4 regions of the Streptomyces sp. SL06 genome follow, and region 3 is predicted to be linked to each of the others. Evidence: riboswitches for the same ligand, from Rfam matches in the RefSeq annotation. Region 3 holds a riboswitch; each other region holds the start of a gene.
The links. Region 3 has a riboswitch for cobalamin ahead of AC4IHM_RS32830 (CbtB domain-containing protein). Riboswitches for the same ligand answer to the same signal wherever they lie in the genome.

Region 1: linked by a shared signal. The riboswitch ahead of AC4IHM_RS10315 (ribonucleoside-diphosphate reductase subunit alpha) and the one ahead of AC4IHM_RS32830 (CbtB domain-containing protein) in region 3 are both predicted to bind cobalamin.
Region 2: linked by a shared signal. The riboswitch ahead of AC4IHM_RS25760 (cobalamin biosynthesis protein) and the one ahead of AC4IHM_RS32830 (CbtB domain-containing protein) in region 3 are both predicted to bind cobalamin.
Region 4: linked by a shared signal. The riboswitch ahead of metE (5-methyltetrahydropteroyltriglutamate--homocysteine S-methyltransferase) and the one ahead of AC4IHM_RS32830 (CbtB domain-containing protein) in region 3 are both predicted to bind cobalamin.

Annotation. Positions count from the first base shown of each region.
Region 1 covers NZ_JBSYOT010000002.1:2,299,702-2,307,444, forward strand. Annotated here, with positions in the region: gene AC4IHM_RS10290 (extracellular solute-binding protein) at 1-464, opposite strand, end outside; gene AC4IHM_RS10295 (GntR family transcriptional regulator) at 917-1,675, shown strand; gene AC4IHM_RS10300 (DUF3311 domain-containing protein) at 1,822-2,079, shown strand; gene mctP (monocarboxylate uptake permease MctP) at 2,076-3,686, shown strand; gene AC4IHM_RS10310 (GNAT family N-acetyltransferase) at 3,763-4,269, shown strand; cobalamin riboswitch at 4,322-4,461, shown strand; gene AC4IHM_RS10315 (ribonucleoside-diphosphate reductase subunit alpha) at 4,586-6,976, shown strand; gene AC4IHM_RS10320 (ribonucleotide-diphosphate reductase subunit beta) at 6,976-7,743, shown strand, end outside.
Region 2 covers NZ_JBSYOT010000002.1:5,626,495-5,634,237, forward strand. Annotated here, with positions in the region: gene cobN (cobaltochelatase subunit CobN) at 1-1,533, opposite strand, end outside; gene AC4IHM_RS25755 (cobyric acid synthase) at 1,530-3,038, opposite strand; gene AC4IHM_RS25760 (cobalamin biosynthesis protein) at 3,035-4,018, opposite strand; cobalamin riboswitch at 4,118-4,264, opposite strand; gene AC4IHM_RS25765 (hypothetical protein) at 4,400-4,621, opposite strand; gene AC4IHM_RS25770 (inorganic phosphate transporter) at 4,656-5,906, opposite strand; gene AC4IHM_RS25775 (class II aldolase/adducin family protein) at 6,142-6,834, shown strand; gene AC4IHM_RS25780 (alpha/beta hydrolase) at 7,274-7,743, shown strand, end outside.
Region 3 covers NZ_JBSYOT010000002.1:7,183,601-7,191,343, forward strand. Annotated here, with positions in the region: gene scpA (methylmalonyl-CoA mutase) at 1-1,429, opposite strand, end outside; gene AC4IHM_RS32820 (methylmalonyl-CoA mutase family protein) at 1,429-3,240, opposite strand; gene AC4IHM_RS32825 (hypothetical protein) at 3,387-3,533, shown strand; cobalamin riboswitch at 3,601-3,725, shown strand; gene AC4IHM_RS32830 (CbtB domain-containing protein) at 3,763-3,984, shown strand; gene AC4IHM_RS32835 (CbtA family protein) at 4,005-4,754, shown strand; gene AC4IHM_RS32840 (histidine phosphatase family protein) at 4,766-5,353, opposite strand; gene AC4IHM_RS32845 (NUDIX hydrolase) at 5,414-5,857, shown strand; gene AC4IHM_RS32850 (TetR/AcrR family transcriptional regulator) at 5,882-6,508, opposite strand; gene AC4IHM_RS32855 (SDR family NAD(P)-dependent oxidoreductase) at 6,648-7,409, shown strand; gene AC4IHM_RS32860 (flavin-containing monooxygenase) at 7,459-7,743, opposite strand, start outside.
Region 4 covers NZ_JBSYOT010000002.1:6,787,170-6,794,912, forward strand. Annotated here, with positions in the region: gene metE (5-methyltetrahydropteroyltriglutamate--homocysteine S-methyltransferase) at 1-1,757, opposite strand, end outside; cobalamin riboswitch at 1,922-2,144, opposite strand; partial or broken gene AC4IHM_RS31200 (GNAT family N-acetyltransferase) at 2,435-2,957, shown strand; partial or broken gene AC4IHM_RS31205 (helix-turn-helix domain-containing protein) at 2,962-3,315, shown strand; gene AC4IHM_RS31210 (glycoside hydrolase family 2 protein) at 3,390-5,213, shown strand; gene AC4IHM_RS31215 (TauD/TfdA dioxygenase family protein) at 5,273-6,211, opposite strand; gene AC4IHM_RS31220 (class II glutamine amidotransferase) at 6,515-7,348, opposite strand; gene AC4IHM_RS31225 (glutamate-cysteine ligase family protein) at 7,396-7,743, opposite strand, start outside.

The DNA.
Region 1 (7,743 bases), 4.9 Mb from region 3:
TAGAGGACGACGCGGTTGGCGAAGTACCAGGGGGCCGCGTACTGCTTGCCGTCGAAGATGGACGACTCGTTGAGGGACTCGGTCCAGTCCCCGCCGATCTCGGACTTGAGGTCGCTCAGGTCGGCGAGGCCGCCGGTCTTGGCGTAGGCCGGGGTCTGGGTGTTGCCGACCTCGAAGACGTTGGGCGGGTTCTCCTCGGACAGGGCGGTGGTCAGCTTCTGCTGGATGCCGTTCCACTGCTGGACCTCGAACTTGACCTTGGCCTTGGTCTTCGCCTCGAACTCCTTGGCGAGGTCCGCCTGCCAGTCGTCGGGCGAGGAACCGTCCATCACCCAGACGGTGAGCGTCTCGCCGGCGTAGCCGTCCGCCCCGGCCTTCTTGCCGTCGTCGCTGTCGCCCCCGCATGCCGCGATCGAGACCATCATGCCCGCGATACCGATCGCGGCTATCAGCTTGCGCTTCACGCCACCCTCCTCAGGGATGCCACAAACCCCCCTGCCTCCCCGCGGTTGCTCGTCGACGCGGACCGCCCATGGGGCCGGGACCTGGACCAATGGTGTAGACCAGTACCGGGAGCTTGGCCCAGACCAATAGGGCTGTCAAGGGTGTTCAAGCACCCTCACGTCGTCCGTGATGCGACCGAGATATGCAGGGACCTTTCATTGCGCAAGCGACAGATCGGGCGGACCCCGACCGGGTGTACCACCACCCGCCGAACGACACGCCGATACCGTCCCGAACGCGCGTACCAGCGACGCCGGCCGGCGCTGTGGACTAGACCAAGGGAGGTCCCGGAGGTATACAGAAGGGATCACGGAGCGTGCGGGACCATCCCGGCACGCGGCCGTGCCACGATGTGAGCCGTGGCCGACAGGGATATCGGTCGCTTCGGCATCCGGAGCCGGGAAGGCAGAGCATGAGCACCGACGTCAGCAGTGCGGAGAACGAGGGTGGGGCGACCGTCCGTACCGCGCGCGTGCCCAAGTACTACCGTCTGAAGAAGCATCTGCTCGACATGACCCGGACGCAGACACCGGGCACACCGGTGCCGCCGGAGCGCACGCTGGCCGCCGAGTTCGACACGTCACGCACGACCGTGCGCCAGGCCCTTCAGGAACTGGTCGTCGAGGGCCGCCTGGAGCGCATCCAGGGCAAGGGCACCTTCGTCGCCAAGCCCAAGGTCTCGCAGGCGCTGCAACTCACCTCGTACACCGAGGACATGCGCGCGCAGGGGCTCGAACCCACCTCGCAGCTGCTGGACATCGGCTACATCACCGCCGACGACCGGCTCGCCGGGCTGCTGGACATCACGGCGGGCGGGCGGGTGCTGCGCATCGAGCGGCTGCGCATGGCCAACGGCGAGCCCATGGCCATCGAGACCACCCACCTCTCGGCGAAGCGCTTCCCGGCGCTGCGCCGGTCCCTGGCGAAGTACACGTCGCTCTACACCGCGCTCGCCGAGGTGTACGACGTCCATCTCGCGGAGGCCGAGGAGACCATCGAGACCTCCCTGGCGACCCCCCGCGAGGCCGGTCTGCTCGGCACCGACGTGGGCCTGCCCATGCTGATGCTCTCCCGGCACTCGCGGGACCGGACGGGCCAGCCGGTGGAGTGGGTGCGCTCGGTGTACCGGGGCGACCGCTACAAGTTCGTGGCCCGCCTCAAGCGGCCGTAGCCGCCGCCCGCTCCCCCTGCTTCTCGCGCACACGGATTTGCGGTTGAGGACCGATACACGAACGAGGTCTTCCGCTGTCTCGACGCCGTCCCCTACATTTTCGTGCGCACTGCACCAGGTGATCAACGAGGGGACGGAGCCGCCGCATGTCACAAGCCCCGGAAACGAGCAGAGGGCCGACGGTGACGCCGGTGCGCGTCGTCATCGGCCTCTGTCTGGTCGCACCGTTCGTCGCCATGCTGTGGGTCGGTTCCTACGCCAGGACGGACCCGACCTTCATCGGCATCCCCTTCTTCTACTGGTACCAGATGGCGTGGGTGCTGATGTCCACCGCGCTGACGGTGCTCGCGTACCAACTGTGGCAGCGTGACCAGCGCGCCCGCCGGAAGGACGGCACCAAGTGAACGACGGCGTGAACGGCGTCGCACTCGCCGTCTTCATCTTCTTCTTCGTGCTCGTGACCGCCATGGGCTTCCTGGCCGCCCGCTGGCGCAGGGCCGACAACGAGCACAGCCTCGACGAATGGGGCCTGGGCGGCCGGTCCTTCGGCACCTGGGTCACCTGGTTCCTGCTGGGCGGCGACCTGTACACCGCGTACACCTTCGTGGCCGTTCCCGCGGCGATCTACGCGGCGGGCGCCTCCGGCTTCTTCGCGGTGCCGTACACGATCCTGGTGTACCCGCTGATCTTCACCTTCCTGCCGCGGCTGTGGTCGGTCTCCCACAAGCACGGTTACGTGACCACCTCGGACTTCGTGCGCGGCCGGTTCGGTTCGAAGGGCCTGTCGCTCGCGGTGGCCGTGACGGGCATCCTGGCCACGATGCCGTACATCGCGCTCCAGTTGGTCGGCATCCAGGCCGTGCTGGACGTGATGGGCGTCGGCGGCGGCGAGAGCACCCACTGGTTCGTCAAGGACCTGCCCCTGCTGATCGCCTTCGGCGTGCTGGCGGCCTACACCTACTCGTCGGGGCTGCGCGCGCCCGCGCTGATCGCGTTCGTGAAGGACACGCTGATCTACATCGTGATCGCCGTGGCGATCATCTACATCCCGATCAAGCTCGGCGGGTTCGGCGACATCTTCGCCTCGGCGAACGACAAGTTCACCGAGACCGGCAGCGGCGGGCTGGTGCCGGGCGGGACCAGCCAGTGGACGTACGCCACGCTGGCGCTCGGCTCGGCGCTGGCGCTCTTCATGTACCCGCACTCGATCACCGCGACGCTGTCCTCTCGCAGCCGTGAGGTGATCCGCCGCAACACCACCATCCTGCCGCTGTACTCGCTGATGCTGGGGCTGCTCGCGCTGCTGGGCTTCATGGCGATCGCGGCCGGGGTCAAGGTGGACAACGGCCAGTTGGCGATCCCGCAACTGTTCGAGAACATGTTCCCCGCCTGGTTCGCGGGCGTGGCCTTCGCGGCGATCGGCATCGGCGCCCTGGTCCCGGCGGCAATCATGTCGATCGCGGCCGCGAACCTGTTCACCCGCAACATCTACAAGGACTTCATCAAGCCGGACGCCACGCCGCGGCAGGAGACGAAGGTCTCCAAGCTGGTGTCGCTGCTGGTGAAGGTGGGCGCGCTGATCTTCGTCCTGGGCATGGACAAGACGGTCGCGATCAACTTCCAGCTGCTCGGCGGCATCTGGATCCTGCAGACCTTCCCGGCCCTGGTCGGCGGCCTGTTCACCCGCTGGTTCCACCGCTGGGCGCTGCTCGGCGGCTGGGCGGTCGGCATGGTCTACGGCACGGTCGCCGCGTACGGCGTGGCCTCGCCGACCCAGAAGCACTTCGGCGGCTCCTCGCAGGAGATCCCCGGCATCGGCGAGATCGGCTACATCGGTCTCACCGCCTTCGTGCTGAACGTCCTGGTCACCGTGGTCCTGACCGTCGTCCTGAAGGCGGTCGGGGCGCCCGAGGGCGTCGACGAGACCCGGCCGGGCGACTACACGGCGGACGCCGGCGACCCCGGCGTCCAGGTCGAACTGCCGCCGGCCACGGCGGGCAGCTCGACCTGAGCCCCGGACCACCACGACGGGCCGCCGGAGAGAACCCGGCGGCCCGTTGTCGTACCCGTCGGGCACACTCGGGGTCATGGACTTCGTGATCCGGCGGGCGGCGACCGACGAGTACGGGACTCTGGGGGAGATCACCGCGCAGGCCTATCTGCGCGACGGTCTCCTCGACTTCGGGGAGAGCGACACGTACCTCGGCGAGCTGCGGAACGTGGCCAAGCGGGCGGCGGACGCCGAGGTGCTGGTCGCCGTGGCGGACGGCCGGGTGCTCGGCGGTGTGACCTTCGTGCCGTCCGGCGGCCCCATGGCGGACATAGCCCGGCCCGGCGAGGCCGAGATACGCATGCTCGCCGTCGCCCGCGAGGCACGCGGACGCGGGGCCGGCGAGGCCCTCGTGAGCGCCTGCGTCGAACGGGCCCGGGGCGTCGGGGGCTGTGCGCGCGTCGTGCTGTCGACCCAGCGCGCCATGCACACCGCCCACCGCCTCTACGAACGGCTGGGCTTCACCCGCACGCCCGACCGCGACTGGAACCCGGCGCCGGAGCTGTACGACATCACCCTCATCACCTATGAACTGACACTCTGACACCAGCGTGACACTACATCTGGGGGTGCTCGCGCAGCCCGGCACAAGATGTATGCTCATGCTCGCTGTCGCCGCAGGGGAATCCGGTGCGAATCCGGAACTGTCCCGCAACGGTGTACTTGTGCGTGTTCGCCTCCGAGCGTGATCACGCGCCGGTTCAGTCCGAGGACCTGCCGACAGTGTGCCCGGCCCTTCCGGTCCGGGTGCCATGACGTCCGGGCCTCGTGGAGTGGGCCGGTGGGCGCGACGCCGTGTGCGCTCGTGAGTTCCCCCCTGCCCTCCGCCAGGCCCCGTGCCGAGCGAGGGAGTGCCCCACGTGACCATCGCGCCAGCCGACCCGGTTTCAGCGACCCCGGTGACGACTTCAGCCACCCCGGTGACCGAGGAGTCCGACGGACCCGGTGCCGCCCTGCTGCGGACCCTGACCGGGCTGACCGCCGACCTGCCGGGCGCCGACCCCGGCCGGGTCGCCGGCGCCGCGCTGCGCGGCCGGTCCGCCCACGCGGACGAGTCCGAGCTGCGCGAGCTGGCCACGGAGGCGGCGGCCGGGCTCATCTCGGAGGACCCGGTCTACTCCAGGCTGGCCGCCCGGCTGCTGACCATCGGCATCCGCGCCGAGGCCGCCTCCCAGGGGGTCACCTCCTTCACCGGCTCGGTCGCCACCGGGCACCGCGAGGGCCTGATCGCCGACCGCACCGCCGCGTTCGTCCGGCTGCACGCCGACCGCCTGGACGCGCTGATCGACCCGGCCGCCGACGACCGCTTCGGCTACTTCGGGCTGCGCACCCTGCACAGCCGCTATCTGCTGCGGCACCCCCTCACCCGCAAGGTCGTCGAGACGCCCCAGCACTTCATGCTGCGGGTGGCCGCCGGACTCGCCGAGGACGACAGCCCCCGTTCGGTCGACGAGGTCGCCGCGCTCTACGGCCTGATGAGCCGCCTCGACTACCTGCCCTCTTCCCCCACCCTGTTCAACTCCGGTACCCGGCACGCCCAGATGTCGTCCTGCTACCTCCTGGACTCCCCCAAGGACGAGCTGGACTCCCTCTACGACCGCCTCCACCAGGTCGCCCGTCTGTCCAAGCACGCCGGCGGCATCGGCATCGCCTACTCCCGCGTCCGCGCCCGGGGTTCGCTGATCCGCGGCACCAACGGGCACTCCAACGGCATCGTCCCGTTCCTGAAGACGCTGGACGCCTCGGTCGCCGCCGTGAACCAGGGCGGCCGTCGCAAGGGCGCGGCGGCGGTCTACCTGGAGACCTGGCACGCCGACATCGAGGAGTTCCTGGAGCTGCGGGACAACACCGGCGAGGACGCCCGCCGCACGCACAACCTGAACCTCGCGCACTGGATCCCGGACGAGTTCATGCGCCGGGTGGACGCCGACGGCCGGTGGTCGCTGTTCTCCCCCTCGGACGTGCCCGAGCTGCCCGACCTGTACGGCGCGGAGTTCGACGCGGCGTACCGCAGGGCGGAGGAGGCGGGACTCGCCCGCAGGACGCTGCCCGCCCGTGAGCTGTACGGCCGCATGATGCGCACGCTCGCGCAGACCGGCAACGGCTGGATGACCTTCAAGGACACCGCCAACCGCACCGCCAACCAGACCGCGGAGCCGGGCCACGTCATCCACTCCTCCAACCTCTGCACGGAGATCCTGGAGGTCACGGACGACGGGGAGAGCGCGGTCTGCAACCTGGGCTCGGTCAACCTCGGCGCCTTCGTCGACCGGGCCGCCGGCGACATCGACTGGGAGCGGCTGGACGCCACCGTCCGCACCGCCGTCACCTTCCTGGACCGGGTCGTCGACATCAACTTCTACCCGACCGAGCAGGCGGGCCGCTCCAACGCCCGCTGGCGTCCGGTCGGTCTGGGCGCGATGGGCCTGGCGGACGTGTTCTTCCAACTGCGCCTGCCCTTCGACTCGCCCGAGGCGAAGGCCCTGTCCACCCGGATCGCCGAGCGCGTCATGCTCGCCGCGTACGAGACGTCCGCCGACCTCGCCGAGCGGGTGGGTCCCGCGCCGGCCTGGGAGAAGACCCGTACCGCCCGGGGCGTGCTGCATCCCGACCACTACGGCGTCCGGACGGCCTGGCCGCAGCGCTGGGCGGCGCTGCGCGAGCGCATGGCCACGACCGGGCTGCGCAACTCGCTGCTGCTCGCCATCGCGCCGACCGCCACCATCGCCTCCATCGCCGGCGTGTACGAGTGCGTCGAGCCGCAGGTGTCCAACCTGTTCAAGCGCGAGACGCTGTCCGGTGAGTTCCTCCAGGTCAACTCCTACCTGGTGGACGACCTCAAGCGGCTCGGCGTGTGGGACGCCCGCACCCGTGAGGCGCTGCGCGAGGCGAACGGCTCGGTGCAGGGCTTCTCCTGGATCCCCGAGGACGTCCGCGCGCTGTACCGCACCGCCTGGGAGATCCCGCAGCGCGGCCTGATCGACATGGCCGCCGCCCGCACCCCGTACCTCGACCAGGCCCAGTCGCTGAACCTGTTCCTGGAGACGCCGACCATCGGGAAGCTCTCCTCGATGTACGCGTACGCCTGGAAGCAGGGCCTGAAGACCACCTACTACCTGCGCTCCCGCCCCGCGACCCGCATCGCGCGCGCGGCTCGGGCGCAGACCGCCGTCCCCGCCCGGCAGGCCTCCGATCCCGACGCGGTCGCCTGCTCCCTGGAAAACCCCGAGTCCTGCGAGGCCTGCCAGTAATGACCACCAAGAACCTGCTCGACCCCGGCTTCGAGCTGACCCTGCGTCCCATGCGCTACCCGGACTTCTACGAGCGCTACCGGGACGCCATCAAGAACACCTGGCACGTGGAGGAGGTCGACCTCCACTCGGACGTCACGGACCTCGCGAAGCTCAGCCCGGAGGAGCAGCATCTGATCGGCCGGCTGGTCGCCTTCTTCGCGACGGGCGACTCGATCGTGGCGAACAACCTGGTGCTGACCCTCTACAAGCACATCAACTCCCCCGAGGCGCGGCTGTACCTGAGCCGGCAGCTGTTCGAGGAGGCCGTCCACGTCCAGTTCTATCTGACGCTGCTGGACACCTACCTGCCCGATCCGGAGGACCGCGCCGCCGCCTTCGCCGCGGTCGAGAACATCCCCTCGATCCGCGAGAAGGCCGAGTTCTGCTTCACGTGGATGGACTCGGTGGAGTCGATCGACCGGCTGGAGAGCGAGGCCGACCGCCGCCGCTTCCTGCTCAACCTCGTCTGCTTCGCGGCGTGCATCGAGGGCCTGTTCTTCTACGGCGCCTTCGCCTACGTCTACTGGTTCCGCAGCCGGGGTCTGCTGCACGGGCTTGCCACTGGCACCAACTGGGTGTTCCGGGACGAGACCATGCACATGTCCTTCGCCTTCAACGTCGTCGACACCGTGCGCAAGGAGGAGCCGCAGCTCTTCGACGACCGGCTCCGGCAGGAGGTCACCGACATGCTGCGGGAGGCCGTCGAGGCCGAGTTGCAGTTCGCG
Region 2 (7,743 bases), 1.6 Mb from region 3:
CATCGTGCCGTGCTTGCCCATGTGCACGATCGCGTCGGCGCCTAAGGTGTTGTCCAGCCAGCGGTAGGCCGCCATGTAGTGGTGCGAGGGCGGCATGTCCGGGTCGTGGTAGATCGCGATCGGGTTCTCGCCGAAACCGCGCGGCGGCTGGATCATCACGACGACGTTCCCGAACCGCAGCGACGCCAGCACGATGTCGTCCCCGTCGACGTACAGCGAACCCGGCGGTTCGCCCCACGCCTCCCGCATCCCGTCCCGCAGCCGCGGGTCCAGTTCCTCGAACCAGGCCCGGTAGTCGGCCAGCGGCACCCGTGCGGGCGCGGAGGCCAACTGGTCCTCGGTCAGCCACTCCACGTCGTGGCCGCCGGCCTCGATCAGCCGGTGGATCAACTCGTCGCCGCCGGACGGATATCCGCTCACCCCGTACCCCGCGTCCCGCAGCGCGTCCAGCACCCGCACCGCCGAGGCCGGGGTGTCGAGGCCGACCGCGTTGCCGACGCGGGAGTGCTTGGTCGGGTACGCCGTGAAGACCAGCGCGAGCTTCTTGTCGGCGTTCGGCTTGTGCCGCAGGGCCGCGTGCCGCACCGCGATCCCGGCGACCCGTCCGGCCCGCTCGGGGTCGGCGGCATAGACCGGCACGTCGTCGGGGCCCTGCTCCTTGAAGGAGAACGGCACCGTGACCAGCCGCCCGTCGAACTCCGGGATGGCGACCTGCATCGCCGCGTCCATGGGGGAGAGCGCGGCGTCGGAGGCCTCCCAGGCGGCCCGGGAGGAGGTCAGGCAGAGCCCTTGCAGCACCGGGACGTTCAGGTCGGCCAGCGCCCCGATGTCCCAGGCCTCCTCGTCGCCGCCCGCCGACGCCTGCGAGGCGTGTGTGCCGCCCGCCGCGAGGACGGTGGCGACCAGGGCGTCCGCGCGGCCCAGCAGCTGGTACAGCCCGGTGTCGGCGCCGCGCAGTGAACCGCAGTACACGGGCAGGGCGTTGGCGCCGTGCGCCTCGATCGCCTCGCACAGCGTGTCCACGAAGGCGGTGTTGCCGCTCAGTTGGTGGGCACGGTAGAAGAGCACGCCGACCGTCGGGCGGCCCCCGGTGAACGGGCGCTCGCCGTGGACGCCGTACTCCGGCATCTTGCGCGGCTCGTCGAAGCCCTCGCCGGTCAGCAGCACCGTGTCCGACAGGAAGCGGGCGAGCTGGGCGAGGTTGTCCGGGCCGCCCTCGACCAGGTAGCGCAGGGCCTCGGCCACCACCCCGGCCGGCACCGACGACTCGGCCATCAGCTCCGCGTCCGGCACGCTCTCGCCGCCCAGCAGCACGGTCGGGATCCCGGACGCCTTCAGCGCCGCGAGCCCGTCCTCCCAGGCGCGCCTGCCGCCGAGCAGGCGTACGACGGCCAGGTCCGCGCCGTCGACCAGCGCCGGCAGCTCCTCGGCGACATCGACCCGGGTCGGGTTGCCGATCCGGTAGGCGGCGTCCGACGCACGGGCCGCCAGCAGGTCCGTGTCGGCGGTCGACAACAACAACACTGTGCTCATGCGGGTGCTCCCGGTGGGATGAAGGGCAGTCCTTGCGGCGCGCCGGACTCGATGAGGCGCCACAGCGTGTCCGTGTCCGCGTGCTGTTCGATCAGGTCGCCGAGCCGGTCGAGCTGCTCCTCGCGCAGCGCGGCGAACGAGGTGTCGGGGGCCGGCACGAAGCGGCGGCCCGCGGCGGCGGCCACCTCGCGCAGGAACGCCCGCCGGAAGCCGTCCGACTCCAGCGAACCGTGCCAGTGCGTGCCCCAGGTCTGGCCGACCCGGCAGCCGTCCAGGAAGGGTGTTCCGCCGAGGACCTCGGCGACCCCGTGGTGGATCTCGTATCCCTCGACCTGCTCGCCGAGGGCCTCGCCCACCGGCCGGGTGAGGGTCTTCTCGCGGGCGAACCGCACCCGTACGGGCAGCAGTCCGAGCCCGTCGACGTGCCCGGCGCGCGACTCGACCTCGTCCTCGATGTGTTCGCCGAGGAGCTGGAAGCCGCCGCACAGGCCGAGTACGGGCCCGTGCCCGGCGGCCCTGCGGCCGAGCGCGTCCGCGAGCCCCCGCTCCCGCAGCCACTCCAGCGCCCGGACCGTCCCCCGGGTGCCGGGCACGACCACGAGGTCCGCGTCCGCCAGCTCCTCCGGCCGGTCCACGAACCGCACCACGACGCCCGGTTCGGCGGCCAGCGCGTCCACGTCCGTGAAGTTGGACATCAGCGGGACCGCGCAGACCGCGATCCGCAGCACGTCCTCGCCGACCGGCGGCGCGACCGCCGACTCCCGCACGGTCCCGCGCAGCGACACCCGCAGCCCGTCCTCCTCGTCGATGCCGAGCCCGTGCCGGAAGGGCAGCACGCCGTATGTGCGGCGCCCGGTGAGGTGTTGGAGCATGTCGAGGCCGGGTGCCAGGAGCGAGACATCGCCCCGGAACTTGTTGACGAGGAACCCGGCGACCAGTGCCTGGTCCTCGGGCGCGAGCAGCGCCACCGTGCCGAAGAAGGACGCGAAGACGCCTCCGCGGTCGATGTCGCCGACGACCAGGACGGGGAGCCCGGCGCCCCGGGCGATCCCCATGTTCACGATGTCGGTCCGGCGCAGGTTGATCTCGGCGGGGCTGCCCGCGCCCTCGCAGATCACCGCGTCGTGGGTGCCCCGCAGTTCGGCCAGGCAGTCGAGCACCGTGCCGAGCAGCCGCCGCCGGCGCCCGCCGTGGTAGCCGCGGGCGCTCATCTCCCCCACCGGCCTGCCGAGCAGCACGACCTGGCTGCTCTGCTCGCCGCCGGGCTTCAGCAGCACCGGGTTCATCAGCGCGGTCGGCTCCACACGGCACGCCTGCGCCTGCATGGCCTGCGCCCGCCCGATCTCGGCGCCCTCGCGGGTCACGAAGGAGTTGAGCGACATGTTCTGCGCCTTGAAGGGCGCGACCTTCACCCCCTGGCGCACCAGCCAGCGACAGATCCCGGCGGTGACGACACTCTTGCCGGCATCGGAGGTGGTACCGGCGACAAGAAGCCCACCGCTCACGACACACGCCCCTTCCGGGCAGCACCGGTGGCCCTGGCGGCGCCGTGGGCGAGGAGGCGGGTGCTCGCGCACACGAGCAGTGCCAGCCGGCTCACGCGTCGGGACAGTCGTACGGCGCGGTCGATGTCGCCGGAGGCGGCCGTGACGGCGCGCCCCGCCGCCGCGTTGAGGACCGGCCGGTGTTCGACGCGTCCGCCGTAGGAGAGCGTCCCGCCCAGCCGTACGCCGAGGGCGCCCGCGAACGAGGCCTCCACGGGCCCGGCGTTGGGACTCGGATGCCGCGAGGCGTCCGCGCGCCAGGCCCGTACGGCGCCGCGCGGACCGCCGCCGGCCACGACGGTCAGGACGGCGGTCAGACGGGCGCCCGGCCAGCCCGCGAGGTCGTCGAGCCGGGCCGCGGCCCAGCCGAACCGGCGGTACCGGGGCGACTTGTGGCCGACCATGGCGTCCAGCGTGTTCACGGCCCGGAAGCCGAGCAGCCCCGGCACCCCGCCGACGGCGCCCCACACCAGGGCGCCCACCACCGCGTCGGAGGTGTTCTCGGCGACCGACTCCACCACGGCGCGGGCGATCCCGTCGGCGTCCAGCGCCTGCGGGTCCCGCCCGCACAGGTGCGGCAGCCGCGCCCGTGCCGCCTCGATGTCCCCGGCCTCCAGGGCCCGGCCGACGGCGCGCGCCTCACGGGCGAGCGAGGTACCGCCGACGACGGCCCAGGTGGCCGCGCCGGTCAGCGCGACGGAGGCGACGGGGGAGCGGCGTACGGCGTGCGCGGCGGCCGAGCCCAGGGCGGCGGCGCCACCGGCGCACACGGCGGCGTACAGCGCGCCCCAGCCCCGGTGGTCCCGCCACAGCACCCGCTCCACGGCACCGGCGGCACGGCCGAACGCGGCGACCGGGTGCCCGCGGCGCGGATCGCCGAGGAGGAGGTCGCCGAGGAGGCCGGCGGCGGCGCCGTACGCGAAGACGCGTTCGGCACGCACGGGGCTCAGCCGGTCACACGGTCAGGGAAGCACCTGGCTTGGAACGTCGATCGGCAGCCGAGCATCGCGTTGTGTCCTCACTCAGGGTGTCCACGCCCTGGTTCGACGAGACCGGCGGCGAGAGTTCCTGGCTCCCGGGGATCTGCTCCCCGGTCACAGTGGCGGGACCGCGCCGGATTCGCACCGGCCTTCCTCTTCTGCCGCCGTAGATGGCCCCGGAAGTCCACCACGGCCCCCGAACACCCGTCAACCTGGCGTTGACCTGCGACGGGGGAGTGTGCGAAGGCCCACACACGCGTGGTGCGCGCCGGCACGGAAGAAGGCGGGGCGCGGAACGGTTGGAGTCCGTCCCGCGCCCCGCCCCGGGGTGCGTGGGGGTGTTCAGGCGACGATCAGATAGATCCCGTACGCCACCGCCGCCGCGCAGGCCGCGAAGCACGCGTACGCGCCGGTGACCGCGAGGCCCGCGGAGCCGCCCCGCGCGGCGGCCCGCTCCTGGTGGGAGAGGCCGACGATGCCGAGGGTGAACAGGCCCACCAGGGCCACGGTGACCACGAGGCTGACCCCGAAGACGGAGCCGATGGCTGCCCAGTCGATGCTCATGGAGGTTCGCTTCCTTCGTACCCGGTGCGCGGGCTCAGACGGTGGTGGCGGCCGACGGGGCCTTGGCGGCGGGGTCGGGTGTGGCGGCCGGGGCCGCGACGGTGGCCGTCAGGTCCTCGGTCACGCCCGCCGGGGGCGGGGACACGGCGGCCATCGCCGTGGTCACCACACCGGCCGGCTCGGGCTCGTCGGCGGCGACGTTGGTGTGGTCGACCACCTCGCGGCGGGACACTTTCCAGATGACGGCGGCGGCGGCGACCAGGAAGACCGCGACGAGCGCCGTGCCCCAGTCGCCCAGGCGGCAGACCCACTCGGCGAGCGCGGCGACCAGGGCCGCGGCCGGCAGCGTCAGACCCCAGGCGACGAACATCCGGGTGGCCGTGGACCAGCGCACCACGCCGCCCTTGCGGCCGAGGCCCGCGCCCATCACCGCGCCGGATACCGAGTGCGTGGTGGAGAGGGAGAAACCGAGGTGGGAGGAGGCCAGGATGACCGTCGCGGCGCTGGTCTGGGCCGCGAAGCCCTGCTGGGGCTGAAGGTCGGTCAGACCCTTGCCCATGGTGCGGATGATGCGCCAGCCGCCCAGGTAGGTGCCGAGGGCGATGGCCAGGCCCGCCGACAGGATGACCCACACGGGCGGGTCGGAGGCCGGGGCGAGCGCGCCGCCGGCGATGAGGGCGAGGGTGATGATGCCCATCGTCTTCTGCGCGTCGTTGGTGCCGTGGGCCAGCGAGACCAGACCGGCGGAGGCGATCTGTCCGGCGCGGTAGCCCTTCGCGGCGGCCCTGCCGTCGGCCTTGCGGCCCAGGGAGTACGTCAGGCGCGAGGCGAGCAGCGCCGCGACGCCCGCGACGACGGGGGCGGCGAGCGCCGGGAGGAGCACCTTGGTGACGAGCACGTCGCCGTGGACCGCGCCGATGCCCGCGGAGGCGACGGCGGCACCGATCAGACCGCCCATGAGGGCGTGCGAGGAGCTGGACGGGAGCCCGACCAGCCAGGTCATCAGGTTCCAGAGGATCGCGCCGACCAGGGCGGCGAAGATGACCTCGGGACGGATGCCGGTCTCGTCGACGAGACCCTTGGAGATCGTGTTGGCGACCTCCACCGAGAGGAAGGCGCCGACAAGGTTGAGGACGGCGGACATCGCCACCGCCACCTTGGGCTTGAGCGCACCGGTCGAAATGGTCGTTGCCATCGCGTTCGCGGTGTCGTGGAAACCGTTCGTGAAATCAAACGCGAGTGCGGTCACTACCACAATCGCGAGGATCAGCGAGAAGCTTTCCATTTACCCAGGCAATCGTTCGAGGTCATTGGCTGGACGAACGTAGGTAACCAGGGTGAACGGAAGATGAACTGGGCAGGGCGTCGTGGTGACCGGAACCGGCGTCCCGGCCTCCTTGTGGATTCCCTGTGCGTGCCCGGTCCGGTGCTCTCCGGAGACGTCCCTGGCAGGATCGCCGCGACGACGTTCGGACGAGGGACGCGAGGGGCGCGGCGGCGCCCGTGAGGAGGCGGTGACTGTGACGCGATCGCGGGACGCACGGGTGGGCGCGGACGAGGAACGGGCCTGGGAGGAACTGGTCGTGACGGCCCGGCGGACGGTGGCGGACGGGCTGGTGGTCGGCACCTCCGGCAATGTCTCGGTGCGCGTCGGCGACAGAATCCTGGTCACCCCGTCGGGCGTGCCCTACGACCGGCTGACCCCGCACGACGTGACCGGCGTCGACCTCGACGGCCGGCAGGTGCTCGGCACGCGGGCCCCCACCAGCGAACTGCCCATGCACCTCGCCGTGTACCGCGCCGACTCCGGCGCCCGCGCCGTCGTCCACACCCACGCCGTGCACGCGACGGCGGTCTCGCTGCTCGTCACCGAGCTGCCGCCGGTCCACTACATGACCGCCGCGCTCGGCGGCCCCGTCCGGGTCGCCCCGTACGCGGCCTACGGCACCGAGGAACTGGCCCGCGGCGCGCTCGACGCCCTCGCCGGCCGCACCGGCTGCCTCCTGCGCAACCACGGCACGATCACCTACGGCGCCTCCCTCGACCAGGCCTACGACCGCACCGCCCAACTGGAGTGGATGTGCCGCCTGTGGCTGACCGCCTCCTCGATCCCGGGCTACTCCCCGTCCCTCCTGACACAGACCCAGCTGGCCGAGGCGGCAGAACGGCTCCGGGGGTACGGCATGCCCTCCGACGAGACCGACGGGGTGTAGCGGCGACGGGCCGGCACACGGGGGGCGTTCCGGAGCCCCGGCCGGTGCGAGGGCCGGGGCCCGGTGCCGGTTGGACGCGGACCGCGCGACCACGGCGCCCGGGAGGCCGGCACCCGCGATCGGGGGCGCGTGCGGGGTGGGCCGGGGGAGCGGCGGTGGGCCGGCCCGCACGGGAGGTGTCCTGACGCGTCGTCGGTGCCGGGGGCCGAGGACCGGGACCGGGCACCGGTCACCGGCGTCGACCGTGCGGTGACGCCCCCCGGCGGTTCCCGAGGGCCGGTGGAACGTGTGCCGGGCCGGTCCGGGGGTACCGGCAGCGAGACCGCCCCACGGCTGCCGGACCCGCGGGCGCGCCCGGACAGGTGCCCCCGGCGGGGTGCCGTCACTCCCCGTCGCGCGCCCACTGGCCGCCCGAGGACTCCACCGGGAGACTGGCCCCATGCGCACAGTCACAGCAGCGGCCGCCGCCGTCACCGCAGCTCTGGCGGCCGGCGCGGTGAGCGTCGCCGCCGGCCGGATCGCCGGCGACGCCGCGCTCAAGGCGCCCCCCGGCCGGCCCCTGCCCACCGAACCCCGCCTCACCGTGCACGGCACCGCGGCCGGCCAGATCACCCTCACCCGGGACCTGGCCGCGCTGCGCCCCGGCCGGTACGGCCTCGCGGGCGACGGCTCGCACGCGGTCGTCGGCCCGGTCCTCACCGGCGCCCAGCACGGCGCCGACACCGTCGTACGCCGCCTCGAAGGCGTCACCCACGGCACCCTGGAGGCCGGCGACCGGGCGTGGTTCACCCCGAACCTGTACGTCGGGAACCCGGGCACCGCCCTCGACCTGGAGTACACCAACGTCACCGTTCCCGGCGAACTCGGCCCCCTGCCGGCCTGGTTCGTGCCCGGCGCCCGCTCGACCTG
Region 3 (7,743 bases):
GCTCGTCGGTCTCCACCCGGTACTTGTTCACGCCGATCACCGGCTGCCGCCCGGAGTCGATGCGCGCCTGGGTGCGGGCGGCGGCCTCCTCCACCCGCAGCTTGGGGATGCCCGCGTCGATGGCCTGCGCCATGCCGCCCGCCTGCTCCACCTCCTGGATGTGCTGCCAGGCGCGGCGCGCGAGGTCGTACGTCAGCCGCTCCACGTAGGCGCTGCCGCCCCACGGGTCGATGACGCGGGTCGTGCCGGACTCCTGCTGGAGCAGCAGTTGGGTGTTGCGGGCGATGCGGGCGGAGAAGTCGGTGGGCAGCGCGAGCGCCTCGTCGAGCGCGTTGGTGTGCAGCGACTGGGTGTGGCCCTGGGTGGCCGCCATCGCCTCCACACAGGTGCGGGTGACGTTGTTGAACACGTCCTGCGCCGTCAGCGACCAGCCGGAGGTCTGCGAATGGGTGCGCAGGGAAAGCGACTTGGCGTTCTTCGGGTCGAACTGCCCGACCAGCCTGGCCCACAGCAGCCGGGCCGCCCGCAACTTGGCGATCTCCATGAAGAAGTTCATGCCGATCGCCCAGAAGAACGACAGCCGCGGCGCGAACGCGTCCACGTCCAGCCCCGCCTCCCGCCCGGCCCGGATGTACTCGACCCCGTCGGCCAGCGTGTACGCCAGCTCCAGGTCCGCCGTCGCGCCGGCCTCCTGGATGTGGTAGCCGGAGATGGAGATGGAGTTGTAGCGGGGCATCCGCCGGGAGGTGTAGGCGAAGATGTCGGAGATGATCCGCATCGACGGCTTCGGCGGGTAGATGTAGGTGTTGCGGACCATGAACTCCTTGAGAATGTCGTTCTGGATGGTCCCGGCCAGCTTCTCGGGCGGCACGCCCTGTTCCTCCGCGGCCACGATGTACAGCGCGAGCACCGGCAGCACGGCGCCGTTCATCGTCATCGACACCGTCATGCGGTCCAGCGGGATGCCGTCGAAGAGCTGCCGCATGTCGTAGATGGAGTCGATCGCCACGCCCGCCATGCCGACATCGCCGGTCACCCGCGGGTGGTCGCTGTCGTAGCCGCGGTGGGTGGGCAGGTCGAAGGCGACCGACAGGCCCTTCTGCCCGGCCGCGAGATTGCGGCGGTAGAAGGCGTTGGACTCCTCGGCCGTGGAGAACCCCGCGTACTGGCGGATCGTCCAGGGCTGGTTGACGTACATCGTCGGATAGGGGCCGCGCAGGTACGGCGCGATGCCCGGGTAGGTGCCCAGGAAGTCCAGGCCCTCCAGGTCGTGCCCGGTGTACAGCGGCTTGACCGCGATGGCCTCCGGCGTCTCCCAGAGGAGGTCGTCACCGTCGGCGGCCCTCTTCACGGCCGCCCGCCACTCGTCGAGGGAGGCGTCGGCGGACGGCGTCCCCAGCTCGATCGCCGAGAAGTCGGGGATGGACATCAGGACACTCCCATGCGGTCGAGGGCTGCGGTGAGTACGGCGACGGCGTCGCAGCCGGCGAAGACATAGCTGTCCACGCCCGCGTACGGTCCCGGACGGCCCGCGAGGAACACGTGCTCGGCGCCCGCCTCCCGCAACGCGGCGGCGGTGGACTCGGCCTGCTCCCCGTACAGCGCGTCACTGGAGCACAGGCACGCCTCCCGCGCCCCGCTCTGCGCGAAGCCGCCCTCGGTGACGGGCTCGATGCCGCCGGCCTGGAAGAGGTTGGCGGCGAAGGTGAGCCGGGCGGTGTGCGCGGCGGCCGGGCCGAGCGCGGTCAGATGGACCCGGGGCCGGGTGCCGGTCGCGGCCAGGTGGGCGTCCGAGCGGGCGCGCAGCGCCTCGAACGCCTCGTCCCGCCGCACCCGGGGCAGGCCGCCGGCCGGCTGCTCGGGCGCCGGCTCGCGCAGGACGGGCTTCTCGGCCAGGTGCGGGAACTCGCTGACCCCGGTGACCGGCTCCCGCCGCTTGGCCAGCTTCGCGCTGCGCACGGCCCAGGTCCGCGCCAGCCGCTCGCCGACCGTCCCGGAGCGCAGGGCGGCGGCCTGCCCACCCGCCCGTTCGATGTCCTGGAAGAACTCCCAGGCGGCATGGGCGAGTTCGTCGGTCAGCCGTTCCACGTACCAGGAGCCGCCCGCCGGGTCGATCACCCGGGCCAGATGCGACTCCTCGATCAGGATGGTGGAGGTGTTGCGGGCGATACGGCGCGCGAACGCGTCCGGCAGACCGAGCGCGTGGTCGAAGGGCAGCACGGTCACGGCGTCGGCGCCGCCCGTCCCGGCGGCCAGTGCGGCGACCGTGGTGCGCAGCATGTTCACCCACGGGTCGCGGCGCGTCATCATCACCGTCGAGGTCACCGCGTGCTGGAGCTGCGCGCCCGCGCGCGGCGCCCCGCAGACCTCGGCCACCCGCGCCCACAGCCGGCGTGCGGCGCGCAGCTTGGCGATGGTCAGGAACTGGTCGGCGGTCGCGGCGTACCGGAACTCCAGCTGGGCCAGGGCCTGAGCCGTGTCCAGTCCCGCCGCGGTCAGTTCACGCAGGTAGGCCAGGCCCGTCGCCAGCGAGCAGCCCAGCTCCTGGGCCGCCGAACCGCCGGCCTCGTGGTACGGCAGCGCGTCCACGGTCAGAGCCCGCAGACCCGGGTGGCGTACGGCGCACAGCCGGGCCAGCTCGGTCACCGGCGCGGTGTCGTACGAGCGGCCGGTGCGGGCCTCGTGGCCCAGCGGATCGGCACCGAGGTTGCCGCGCACGGCGTCCGCGCCGACGCCCCTCGCCTCGTACAGGCGCAGCAGCTCACGAGCGGCGGCCTCGAACGCGTCGCCCGGGTCCAGGACGACGGGGGCCAGGTCGAGGTGGACGCCGCCGAGGGCGCGATCGAGCGCGGCGACCGGAAGCCCCGCGGGTTCTCCGACGGCCAGCCACAGGGAGGTGACGCCGTTCTCCAGGTCGGCGAGGACCGACGCCCCGTCGGCCACCGTGTGCCGCTGGCGCACATCCCACCCGCCCGCGCTGCCGGCCTGCGCGCGGGCGCCGCGCACGAAGGGCGGGAAGCCCGGAAGACCGGGGTCGGGGGCGACATCACGCGCGGTGTACAGGGGGCGTACCCGCAGGCCGTCCTCCAGCACGGTGGACAGGGCGTCCTCCGCCTCGTCGTCGGGCACCTCCCTGCCCGACTTGCGCAGCACACCCGCCACCAGGCGCTGCCACTGCTCGTGTGTCGCGTGCGGGAACCCGGCCGCGAGGGCGAGTCCTTCGTCAGGCAGGAGCGTCATGGTCGGATGTTAGGACAGGCCGGTGGACCGGCAGCAGAGGAAGCGGTTGTGACCTTGTTCTCGCCGCGAGTGTGACACGGGCCGCTCACACACCACGAGGTGCGCCGCGCCGCGCCGACCGGACGGCCGAGGTGGCGACGGCGTGGGTGACGGCCGTCCCTCCCTCCGCGGGGATGCTCGCCCACGGCGACGTGCCGCGTCAATCGGGCCGCACCGTCCCCGGCGCGGGCGTGCCCGGCGCGTGCGCCCTGGCCTGCGGCGACAAGCGGCCACCCGGGTTCCGCCACGAGTAAGCATTCGGTGAGAGCGGATCCTCGCCCCTCGGCGCGGTATTGGTCATGTACGGGCCGAGGGGTACGGTTGCTCCGAATCGACGACGGCAGGACGGAAGCCGGTGGGAATCCGGCGCGGTCGCGCCACTGTGTGCCGGCCCCTTCACAACGGGGGCGGCGAGTCAGACCCGTAGCCGTCGTCATGTGCACCACCGAAATGGGACGCGAACTCCCGGAGGAGGCCCCCGCCATGGCGCAGCATGTCGCCCCGCCGACCGCCACCAGCCCCGCCCTGCCCGCCAAACTGCCGATCGGCGCCATCGTTCCGTGGGCGGTCTTCTTCGGCGTCCTGATGCTGGTCCTGCTGTACTTCGTCGGTGCCGAACAGGGTGCCACCGCCCTCGTCTCCGGCGAGGACGTCCACGAGTGGGTGCACGACGCCCGCCACCTGCTCGGCTTCCCCTGCCACTGACGCCGGGAGCCGACATCCTCATGAACTCCACCACGGTGCGCAACCTGCTCGTGCGGGGCATGCTCGCGGGCCTGGGCGCGGGTGTACTCGCGCTGGTCGTCGCCTACTTCCTCGGTGAGCCGAACGTCGACCGGGCGATCGGCTTCGAGGAGGCCCACGCCCACGCCCACGAACACGAGGCCGAACTCGTCTCCCGGAGCCTTCAGTCCACCGCGGGCCTGGCCACCGGTGTCCTGGTCTACGGGGTCGCCTTCGGCGGCATCGCCGCCCTCGCCCACTGCTTCGCCCTCGGCCGCGTCGGCCGCCTCACCCCGCGGGCCACCGCGCTGCTGCTGTCCGGCTGCGCCCTGCTCGCCGTCTACGTCGTGCCGTTCCTCAAGTACCCGGCCAACCCGCCGGCCGTCGGTGACGCCGACACCATCGGCAGGCGGACCACCCTGTACTTCCTGATGATGGTGCTCGGGGTTCTGCTCGCGGTGGCCGCGGCCATCCTCGGCAAGCGGCTCGCCCCGAAGCTCGGCACCTGGTACGCCACCGTCGCGGCGGTGGCCGCGTTCGGCGTCGTGATCGGCGTGGCGTACGCGCTCCTGCCGGCCGTCAACGAGGTGCCGAGCGACTTCCCGGCCACGGTCCTGTGGCGGTTCCGGCTCTCCGCGCTGGCCATGCAGGTCACCCTGTGGGGCGGCTTCGGCCTCCTCTTCGGCGACCTGGCCGAGCGGCTGCTGAACCCCAGGTCCGCCGTCGCGGCCCCGGCGACGGCTCCCGGCTGACCGCCCCGCGTTCATGCACGAGGGCTCTCCGGCGCCTCCAGCGGGCGCCCCAGCCGCAGATTCCACCGTCCGGACCTGCCGGTCAGCTCCGTCGCCGTCAGGGGCGGCACATCCAGCCGCCAGAAGGCCGTGGCGGGCAACCCCAGCGCGTGGACGACGGCCGCACGCACGACCTCGGGCTCGACCACGGCGTGCGTGCGCCCGTCCGTCCGCGCGGCGTCGAGCCACCGGGCCGCCCGAGCACACAGGTCCCGGACGGACTCCCCACCGTGCGGTGCGCAGGCCGGGTCGGTGAGCCAGCGGGTCATCGCCTCCGGCTCGCGGGCGGCGACCTCGTCGAGGGTCAGGCCCCGCCACCGGCCCACGTCCAGGGGCCCCAGTGCCGGCTCGTCCTCACCACCCAGCCCCAGAGCCACGGCCGTCTCGCGACACCGCACACTTTCCGGGGAGACGACCGCACGGCCGGCCCGGGGCAGCGAGCCGGCCGCCGCGCGCGCCCGAGCGGCCCCCGCGTCGTCGAGCGGCCCGCCGTCGTCGAAGCGGGCCTGCCGCAGCGACCGGCTCGTCGCCGGCGAGATGAGAACGACTCTGCTGGTCACGCGGCGGTGCCTCCTGCTCCTTGACGAGTGTGCGGCCGACGGCGAGAGAAAGGACAGCGTATGGCACAGGAGTACGCAGCCGGCGGCGGCCGGGGCCCCGGCGGGACAGGGCCGCTGATCGTGGTGGCGGCGGTCGTCGTGGAGGCCGGGGGCCTCCTGGTGGTGAGCAAGAAGGCGGCTCCCGAGATCTTCTATCTGCCCGGCGGCAAGCCCGACGGCGAAGAGGCGCCGCTGGAGGCACTGGCCCGGGAACTGGACGAGGAACTCGGGGTCCGGCCCGTGGCACCCCGGCAGCTCGCCGTCGTCGAGGCCACGGCGGCACTGGAAGGCGTGCCCATGAGGCTGACGGTCTTCGAGACCGCGATCGACCAGGCCCCCAGGCCCGCCGCCGAGTTGGCCGGCCTGCGCTGGATCACCGGAGGTGAGCACGGCGTCCGGCTCGCTCCCGCGCTCACCGACCACGTACTGCCGATGCTGGGACGGCGCGGCGTTCTGGCGTCGTGAGCGAACCGGAGCCGGCCGGTGAGGTCAGTCGTCGATTCCGGCCACCGCGAGGGCCACCGCGGTGCGCAGGGCGCCCACCATCTCGGCCCTGGCGCTACCGGGACCGGCGCCCGCCTCGGCCGCCCGGTAGGCGTGGTGCTCCACGGCCGCGCGCAGGGCGGCGTTGAGCATGGCGGCCCGGATGGCCGGCCGTACGTCGTCGGCGGGCAGTCCGGCGCGCTCGGCGAGGGCGCGCGCGAAGGCCGGTTCCGCCTCGTCGTGGGTCTGCAACCAGACCGCGCGCAGGCCCGGCTCGGTCCGGGTCAGCCGCAGCAGGGCGCCGATGTCCGGTCCGGTCAGGTCGGCGGTGGCCCACAGGGGCTCGAAGGCGTCCTGGAGCGGACGGCCAGGTTCCCACTGCCGCAGCGCGGCGGCGATCGCGTCGATGCCGGCCGAGAACAGCGGCCGTATGCAGCTCTCCTTGGTGGGGAAGTAGCGCCAGACCGTCCGTGCCGAGACACCGACCGCCCGACCGATCTGCTCGCCCGTGGTCGCCGCGACGCCCTGGGCGGTGAACAGGCCGACCGCCGCGTGGGCGATCTCCAGCCGGACGGCGGCCTTGCGCTCCGGGGTCAGCGGTGGCCGCCCCGTCCGTCCGCGGGCTGCGCTCATCTGCCCCTCCGTGCCGCCGATCGGTGTCCCGGCCATTCTCCACCCGGACTTTATGTCACTGAAGGACAGAAAGTTGTAGGGTGCTGGCGCGGCGCGACACCGGTCCGCCGCACCGACATGCATCCGGACGGAGTCCTTCATGACCGACGGCGAGAACCAGCGCAGCGTGATCGTCACCGGAGGGGGGTCGGGCATAGGCCGCGCGGCGGCGCTGGCCTTCGCCGGGCAGGGCGACCGCGTCGTGGTGGCGGACCTGAACGCCGAGGGCGCCGACAGCGTCGTCAAGGAGATCGAGGAGGCCGGCGGCACCGCGGTGGCCGTCCCGGGCGACCTGAGCGAACAGGCCGTCGTGGACCGGGTGACGGCGACGGCGGTGGAGCGCTTCGGCGGCGTGGACGTTCTGGTGAACAACGCCGGGATCATGGACAGCATGTCGGCGCCGGCCGACGTGAGCGACGCCGAGTGGGAGCGGGTCCTGCGGGTCAACCTCACCGCACCCTTCCTCCTGACCCGCGCCGTACTGCCGCACATGCTGGCCGCGGGGCGCGGCGCCATCGTGAACACCGCCTCGGAGGCCTCCCTGCGCGGCAGCGCCGCGGGCGCCGCGTACACGGCGTCCAAGCACGGCGTGGTGGGGCTGACGAAGTCGCTGGCGGTGATGTACCGCAAGAGCGGCATCCGCGCCAACGCCATCTGTCCGGGCGGCACCGCGACCGCCATCACGGTGGACGCCGACCGGACCGCGCACGGCCCGGCGGCACTCGGCCCGCACTTCGTGAACCTCGGCCGGGTGGCCCGGCCCGAGGAGCAGGCCGCGGCGATCCTGTTCCTGGCCTCGGAGGCCGCGAGCAACATCAACGGTGCGATCCTGCCGGTCGACGACGGCTGGTCCGCGGTCTGACCGCGCGCGTCCGCGGACCACACCGCCGCCTTGCTGGGCGACCGCCCGTTCAGGCCTGGGCGGGAGTCCTCGGCCGGAGGACCTCGTCCAGGGACTCGGCCCGCCAGCGCCCGAGGAGTTCGTGGAAGGCGACGGCGCCGTGCGGATAGGCGGTGGGGCCGTTCGGCCGGCCGCGGCCCTCGGCGTTGTAGTAGCCGGGGGTGCACTCGGCGTGGAACCACTCGTGGTCGGGGGCGCCTTCGCCCAGCACGGCGATCCAGGCGTCCTCGGCCTCGCGGGAGGGTTCGACGAGGCTGCCCCGGGCCTCGGCGGCGGCGACCAGCGCCGCGGCGTG
Region 4 (7,743 bases), 400 kb from region 3:
GTGTCGCCGAGGGGCTGGTCGTCGCGGACGAAGGACCAGGCGAGCATGGTGACCGGGCCGGTGAGCATGCCCTTGACCGGGCGCTCGGTGAGGGACTGTGCGTACGTCGTCCAGCGCACCGTCATCGGCTCGGGGCGCGAGACGTTGCCGGCCAGGACGGGCGGGCGCACATAGCGGGTGCCGTAGGACTGGACCCAGCCGTGCCGGGTGGCGAGGAAGCCGGTCAGCCGCTCGGCGAAGTACTGCACCATGTCGTTGCGTTCGGGCTCGCCGTGCACCAGGACGTCGATCCCGGTCTTCTCCTGGAAGGAGACGACCTCCTCGATCTCGGCCTCGATGCGCTCCTCGTAGCCGGCCGTGCCGATGCGTCCCGCCCGCAGGTCGGCGCGGGCGCCGCGCAGTTCGGCGGTCTGCGGGAAGGAGCCGATGGTGGTGGTCGGCAGCGGTGGCAGATTCAGCTGGGCCCGCTGTGCGGCGGCGCGCTCGGCGTAGGGCCGCGAGCGGCGGGCGTCCGCTTTTGTGACGGCCTCGGTGCGGGTCCGGACGGCCGGGTCGCGGGTGATCGGCGATCCCGCGCGGGAGGCCAGGTCGGCGCGGTTCGCGGCGAGTTCGGCGGTCACGGCGCCGGCGCCGTGGGACAGCCCCCTGGCGAGGGTGACGGTCTCGGCGGTCTTCTGCCGGGCGAAGGCGAGCCAGCGCAGGACCTGCGGCTCGATGTCCCGCTCCGCGGCCGTGTCGAGGGGGACGTGCAGCAGGGAGCAGGAGGCGGACACGTCGACGCGGTCCGCCAGGCCCAGCAGGGTGCCCAGCGTACTGAGGGAACGGGACAGGTCGTTCACCCAGATGTTGCGTCCGTCGACCACCCCGGCGACCAGGCGCTTGCCGGGCAGTCCGCCCACGGCGGCGAGTTCGTCCAGGTTGGCGGCGGCCGGCCCGGTGAAGTCCATGGCCAGACCCTCGACCGGCGCCTTGGCCAGCACGGGCAGGGCCTCGCCCAGACGGTCGAAGTAGGAGGCGACCAGCAGCCGGGGCCGGTCGGTGAGGGCGCCCAGAACGCCGTAGGCGCGGGCGGCGGCGTCCAGTTCGGCCGGGGTGCGGTCCTGGACGAGGGCCGGCTCGTCGAGCTGCGTCCACTCGGCGCCGGCCGCGCGCAGGTCGGCCAGGATCTCGGCGTACACCGGCAGCAGGCGGTCGAGGAGGGTGAGCGGCTCGAAGTCCGCGGCGACGCCCGGGGCGGGCTTGGCGAGCAGCAGGTAGGTGACGGGGCCGACGAGGACGGGGCGGGCGGCCAGGCCCAGGGCGCGGGCCTCCCGCAGCTCGCCGACCTGCTTGGCGGAGTCGGCCGTGAACACCGTGTCCGGACCCAGCTCGGGCACCAGGTAGTGGTAGTTGGTGTCGAACCACTTCGTCATCTCCAGCGGCGCCACGTCCTGGGTGCCCCGCGCCATGGCGAAGTACCCGGCGAGCGCGTCGGCGGCGACGGCGTCCCGGTGGCGCTCGGGGACGGCACCGACCATGACGGTGGTGTCCAGTACGTGGTCGTAGTACGAGAAGTCACCGGTGGGGACCTCGTCGACGCCGGCCTCGGTCAGCTGCCGCCAGGTGGCGCGGCGCAGTCCGGCGGCGGTGGCGTGCAGGGCGTCGGCGTCGACACGGCCCCTCCAGTGGCCCTCGATCGCCTTCTTCAGCTCCCGGTTCGGGCCCTGCCTGGGGTAGCCGTACACGGTGGCGTGTGCGGTCGCGGACGTACTGGTCACGGAGATCTCCTTCGCGAGACGAATCCCTGAGATCCCGGCGACGGGACGAGAGCGCGAAGGGCGACGGCACCGGCGGTGCGACCTGGCGCGGTACGGCGCCGCGGTCCGCCTGGTGTGTACGCCGACCCGCCCTCGAGGTCACCGGGATGTCCGCGCACGAGCGGGTCGTACGCGGGCAGTTGGCAGGTCTTCGGACTCGTGGGCGCGTCCCCTTTCGCAAGGACACCTACTGGCCGTCGCTTCCCAGGTCCTTGTCGCCGGACCCAGTGCGTATGACGGCGGTCGTTCCCACTCACCGCTGCGGGGCAGTCCCGGATTCCCACCGGGTTCCCTCTTGCGACGCCTCCCGCCTGGCGGACGGGGCGAACCAGCTGCGCCGGCCAGCCTATCGGGTCCGCGCACGGGCGCGACCGGTCGTGTCCGGCATGCGGACGGTGCGGTGGGAGGACCCCGGGCCGTGCGCAGGCTCGGCGGCACCTCCCGTCGGCCGGCGGCGGAGCGGGCCTCCGGACGCCCCTGTGCCCCGCTGTTCGCCGTCCTGCGTCCCCGTTCGGGGGTGGCCAAGTGCCCCCCCGCCCGGCGGAAAGGGCGTTGTGGTCGTCCGTCGTCGCCCCCACCCTTCACTCATGTCCCCCGCCGACCCGCGCCCGGCCACCCGCGCCGTCACCACCATGGAGGCCGGGGCACGGGAGAACGGAGCGGCGCGGGCCGTCGTCCACCTGCATCTCGACTCCCGGCCCACGACCGGCACCGCGCTGTTGACGGAGCGGGGCTGGAGCGTCGTGCGCCGCCACCACGTCCTGCGCCGAGGCGGACCGTGCGCGGGTGCACGAGCTGCACCGGCGGGCGTTCGCGGACCACTTCGACTTCGGGCCGCGCGACTGCGCGCTCCGGCTGAAGGACATCGGCGCCGAGCGGCTGGACTGGTCCCTGGTGTGGATCGCCGCCGTCGACGGCCTGGGGGACACCGGGTTCCCGCTGGCCCGGGACGACCGTGAGGCCATGGGCCGGATCCGCAACCTCGGTGTGCTGCCCGAGGCCCGCGGTCGCGGTCTGGGGGGCCTCCTCCTGCGGCACGCCTTCGCCCGCTTCGCCGCGCGGGGCCGGGACACCGTGGGCCTCGGGGTCGGCACCGCGGACACCACCGGCGCCCCGCGGCTGTACGGCCGCAACGGCATGACGGTCCACTACGCGGTCGAGGACGGCCATGAGCGAACGGGCCTTCACCCGACGCTTTCGCGCACAGACGGGGGACAGCCCCGCCGTCTGGCGGGCCCGCGCACGCCTGCTCGCGGCCGTCCCGCTGCTGCGCACCGCGTCGGTCAGCGAGGTCTCCGGCCGGCTCGGCTACGCCTCGCCCGCGGCCTTCACCGCCGCCGACCCCGACCTGATGACCCTCCCGGTGGGCCTGGCCACCGTGAAGGACGCCTACGGCATCCAGTACGCCCGGTCCATGGCCTCCGCCCTGCTCGCCGCGCTGCCGCTGATCGCGGTCTTCCTCCTCTTCCAGCGCCGCATCGTCGACTCCGTGGCCACCACAGGCCTCGGCGGCGCCTGACCACCCCCGTCCCACCCGCCGCACACACGGGCCCGGCACCCCCGCGCCGGCCCACCGATCGACTGGAGCATGTGTTGCCCACTCACTGCGCACCGCGCCCGGAGTACCCGCGACCGCAGTTCGCGCGCCGCGACTGGCTCAACCTGAACGGCGCCTGGCAGTTCGAGACCGACCGGGGGGACAGCGGCCTCGAACGCGGCCTGCTGGACCGCGAACTGGCCCACGAGATCCTCGTCCCCTTCCCGCCCGAGTCCGAGCTGTCCGGCATCGGCGACACCGACTTCCTGGAGGCCGTCTGGTACCGCCGCGCCCTCAGCCTGCCCGCGCACTGGGCCGGACGCCGGGTGCTGCTGCACTTCGGCGCCGTCGACCACGACACCACCGTGTGGGCCGACGGCACGGAGGTCGCCCGCCACCGCGGCGGCTTCACCCCCTTCACCGCCGACCTCGGCGACATCGCCGGGACTGGGAGGGAGGTCGTCGTCACCGTCCGCGCCCGCGACCCCAAGTCCGGCCCGCAGGCGCGCGGCAAGCAGGCGGTCCGCTACGCCAACCACGACTGCAACTACACCCGGGTGACCGGCATCTGGCAGACCGTCTGGCTGGAGCCCGTCCCCGAGACACATCTGCGCCGCCCCCGGATCACCCCGGACCTGGCCGGCTCCGCCTTCCACCTCGAACTGCCCCTGTCCGGCAACCGGCCCGGCCACCGGGTGCGCGCCGTCCTCAGCGACGCCTCCGGCGAGGTGAGCCGTGCCGAGGCACGCGCCGACCTGGACCTCGCCCCGCGCCTGCACCTGCCGGTGCCGGACGACCGGCGCCGCGAGTGGAGCCCCGAGGACCCGCACCTGTACGACCTGCGCCTCGAACTCCTCGACGCGGCGGGGCGGGTCGTCGACGGCGCGGAGAGCTACGCCGGGCTGCGCGCCGTGGGCATCCGCGGCAAGGCCGTCCTGCTCAACGGGCGCCCGCTCTTCCAGCGACTCGTCCTCGACCAGGGCTGGTACCCCGACGGGCTGATGACCGCGCCGAGCGACCAGGCACTGGTGCGGGACATCGAACTGGCCGTGGCGGCCGGCTTCAACGGGGCCCGGCTGCACCAGAAGGTCTTCGAGGAGCGCTTCCTGTACCACGCGGACCGCCTCGGCTACCTGGTCTGGGGCGAGTTCGGCGACTGGGGCTGCGAGACGGGCGGCTCCTCGGGCGACAACCAGCAGCCCGACGCCTCCTACGTCGGCCAGTGGCTGGAGGCGCTGGAGCGCGACTACTCGCACCCCTCGATCATCGGCTGGTGCCCGCTCAACGAGACCTACCAGAAGCTGCACGACCGCATCACCCGACTGGACGCCGTGACCCGGGCGATGTTCCTGGCCACCAAGGCCATGGACACCACCCGGCCCGTCGTCGACGCCTCCGGCTACGCCCACCGGGTCGCCGAGACCGACGTCTACGACTCCCACCACTACGAGCAGGACCCGGCCGCCTTCCGGCAGTTGATGTCCGGCCTCGCCAAGGACGACCCCTTCGTCAACGCCCACGAGAGCGGCGCCCGCTACTCCCTGCCCTACCGCGGCCAGCCGTACTTCGTCAGCGAGTTCGGCGGCATCTGGTGGGACCTGGAGGCCGCCGCCGACCTCTCAGGAGAGGACCGCACCGTCTCCTGGGGCTACGGGCAACGCGTCCACGACGAGGACGAGTTCCACGAGCGGTTCGGCGGCCTCACCGCGGTGCTGCTCGACGACCCCGCCATGTTCGGCTACTGCTACACCCAGTTGACCGACGTCTTCCAGGAGCAGAACGGCATCTACCGCTTCGACCGCGGCGAGAAGCTCGACATCGCGCGCGTCCGCGCCGCACAGCGGCGCCCGGCCGCGATCGAGCAGCAGGACACTCCCTAGCCGGACCCGCGGGCCGCAGGCGGTCACCGCCTGCGGCCCGCACGCGGTCGGACACGCGGTCAGAAGGGCCGGTCGCCCTCGATGGCGACGCGTTCGGCGACGCGGCGCTCGGAGCCGTAGTCGCCCACGGCGTAGTGCTGGGTGGCGCGGTTGTCCCAGAAGGCGATGTCGCCGGGCTGCCAGTGGAAGCGCACCTGGTACTCGGGGACGTGCGCCTGCTGGAACAGGAAACGCAGCAGGCGGTCGCTCTCGTCACGGTCCATGCCGGTGATGTGGGTGGTGAACGACGTGTTCACGAACAGCATGCGCCGCCCCGTCTCCGGGTGGGTGCGCACGACGGGGTGCTCCACGGGCGGGAAGAGGTCCTGGTGCGGGATCAGCCGCTCCGGACCGTAGAACCTGGCGAAGCCCGGGATGAAGTCGTGCACGGCGCGGGCGCCGTCGACCCGGTCCTTCACCTCCTGGGGCAGGTTGTCGTAGGCCGCCGCCATGTCCGCCCACATCGTGTCCCCGCCGAACGGCGGGACCTCGCGCAACTGGAGGACGGCGCCGAGCGCGGGCCGCTCCCGGAAGGTGACATCGGTGTGCCAGACGTTCTCGTACGTCGGCGCCGCCCCGGCGCCCTTGTCGAACCGGGCGACCTCCTCGCTGGCACCCGCCGTGAGCAGGGGATTGGTCTCCAGCTCGCCCCAGTGCCCGGCAAAGGCGCGCTGCTGGTCGGAGGTGAGGTGCTGGCCGCGGAAGAACAGTACCTTCCACTCCAGCAGGGCCCGGTTCAGCTCCTCGCGCAGCGCGGGAGCGAGCGGCCGGGACAGGTCGACGCCCCGGATCTCGGCGCCGATGGTGCGCGCCTGCGGAACGACCTCGAAGCGTTCGTAGGGCCGTTCCTCCCACCCCTCGGGCAGCCTGCGCAGCGTGCGCCGGCCCTCGTACAGGCCGTCCCCCGGGATGTGTGTCTCGCGCAGTTCGACGGTCGGACCGGCGGTCGTGACGGTCATGAGAGTCCTCCCCTTGTGTGTGCTGGTTCGGGTCGGGCCACGGCAGTGCGGCATCGCCGCCGGATGGCCGGGAAAACGGAAGTGCTCCGAGCTGTTCGCCGGGAGGGAAGAGCGCCTCGCCTTGACGCGGCGTGGGTGCGTCGAGCCCTTGGCTCGGGGGCGGCCGGTTATCGGCCGGAGCGCTCACATCCGGTTCGCTCGGGCACGCGGGGACACTCCGCCGTGGTGCCGAACCGGTATGTGGTCATGGCCCCGATTGTGTGATCTTCCCCGGCTTATGTCAATGGGCGGCCGGGCAACCGGTCAGACGCGGTGCGGAGCGAAGGGCAGCAGGACGTCTCCTTCGGGCCGTACGACGCCGTAACTGCTCTCGGGCATCCTGTTCCAGACGCCGGGCAGATCGCCCAGGGGCTCCGACACGATCAGGCGGGTCGCGTCGGACGCCCCCCGCAGCAGCGGCAGCCCGGGATGGAGGGCGCGCAGGGTGTCCACGCGGCTGCTGTAGTAGAGCGAGCGGGAGGCACCCTCGCTGGAGTAGCGGAAGGCCCACAGCCCTCGCCCGTCGGTCACGGCGACGGTCATCTGCAGCGGGTACTCCACGCCGTGTTCGTGACCGATCTTCTCCACCAGCCCCGCCATCCGGGCCACGGCGCCCGGCGGGTTGTGCTCCAGGCCCAGCGTGAGGGCCAGGAAGAACATCAGCTCCGAGTCCGTCGACCCCTCGATCTCGGGGAAGAGCCGGGGGTCGACCGCCAGGGCGAGGTCGCGCCTGAGCCGGTGGAACTCGGCGATCGCGCCGTTGTGCATCCACATCCAGCGGCCGTGGCGGAACGGATGGCAGTTGGTCTGCTGCACCGTGCTGCCCGTCGAGGACCGGATGTGCGCGAAGAACAGGGACGAACGGACATGGCCGGCGATCTCGCGCAGATTGCGGTTGTTCCAGGCCGGTCCGGTCTCCCGGACGATCGCGGGCGTCCGCATCTGCGGGCCGAACCAGCCGACGCCGAACCCGTCCCCGTTGGTCGTCTCGACGCCCATCCTGGAGTGCAGGCTCTGGTCGATCAGCGAGTGCTCCGGCTGGTACAGGATGGTCTCCAGCAGCACGGGCGTTCCCGAGTACGCCAGCCATCGGCACATCGTCCGCCGCCTCCCTCGTCCTCGGCACCGTGCGCGGTGCCCGATCCTCAGTCGACCGGCCAGGTGTGGACCGGGGCGTTGAGATGCATGTAGTCCATGTACTGCCGGGTCATCCGGCGCAGGGACTCGTGGCGGCCGGGACGCGCGCAGGCGTCGATGCGGTGGAACATCTCCTTCTGCCAGACGGCGCCGTTGCGGGCGGTGGCGCACCGCTGCTCGATGATGCCGAGCAGCGGCTCCCGCCAGGCCGCGTCCATGCCGGAGAGTTCCAGTCCCCGGTGCGCCAGCGGCAGCAGCCGCCGCAGGACCAGTTCCGGCACGGTCACCTCGCCCACGCCGGGCCAGTACAGGTGTGCCTCGATGCCGTGCCGGGCGGCCGTGTGCAGGTTGTCCTC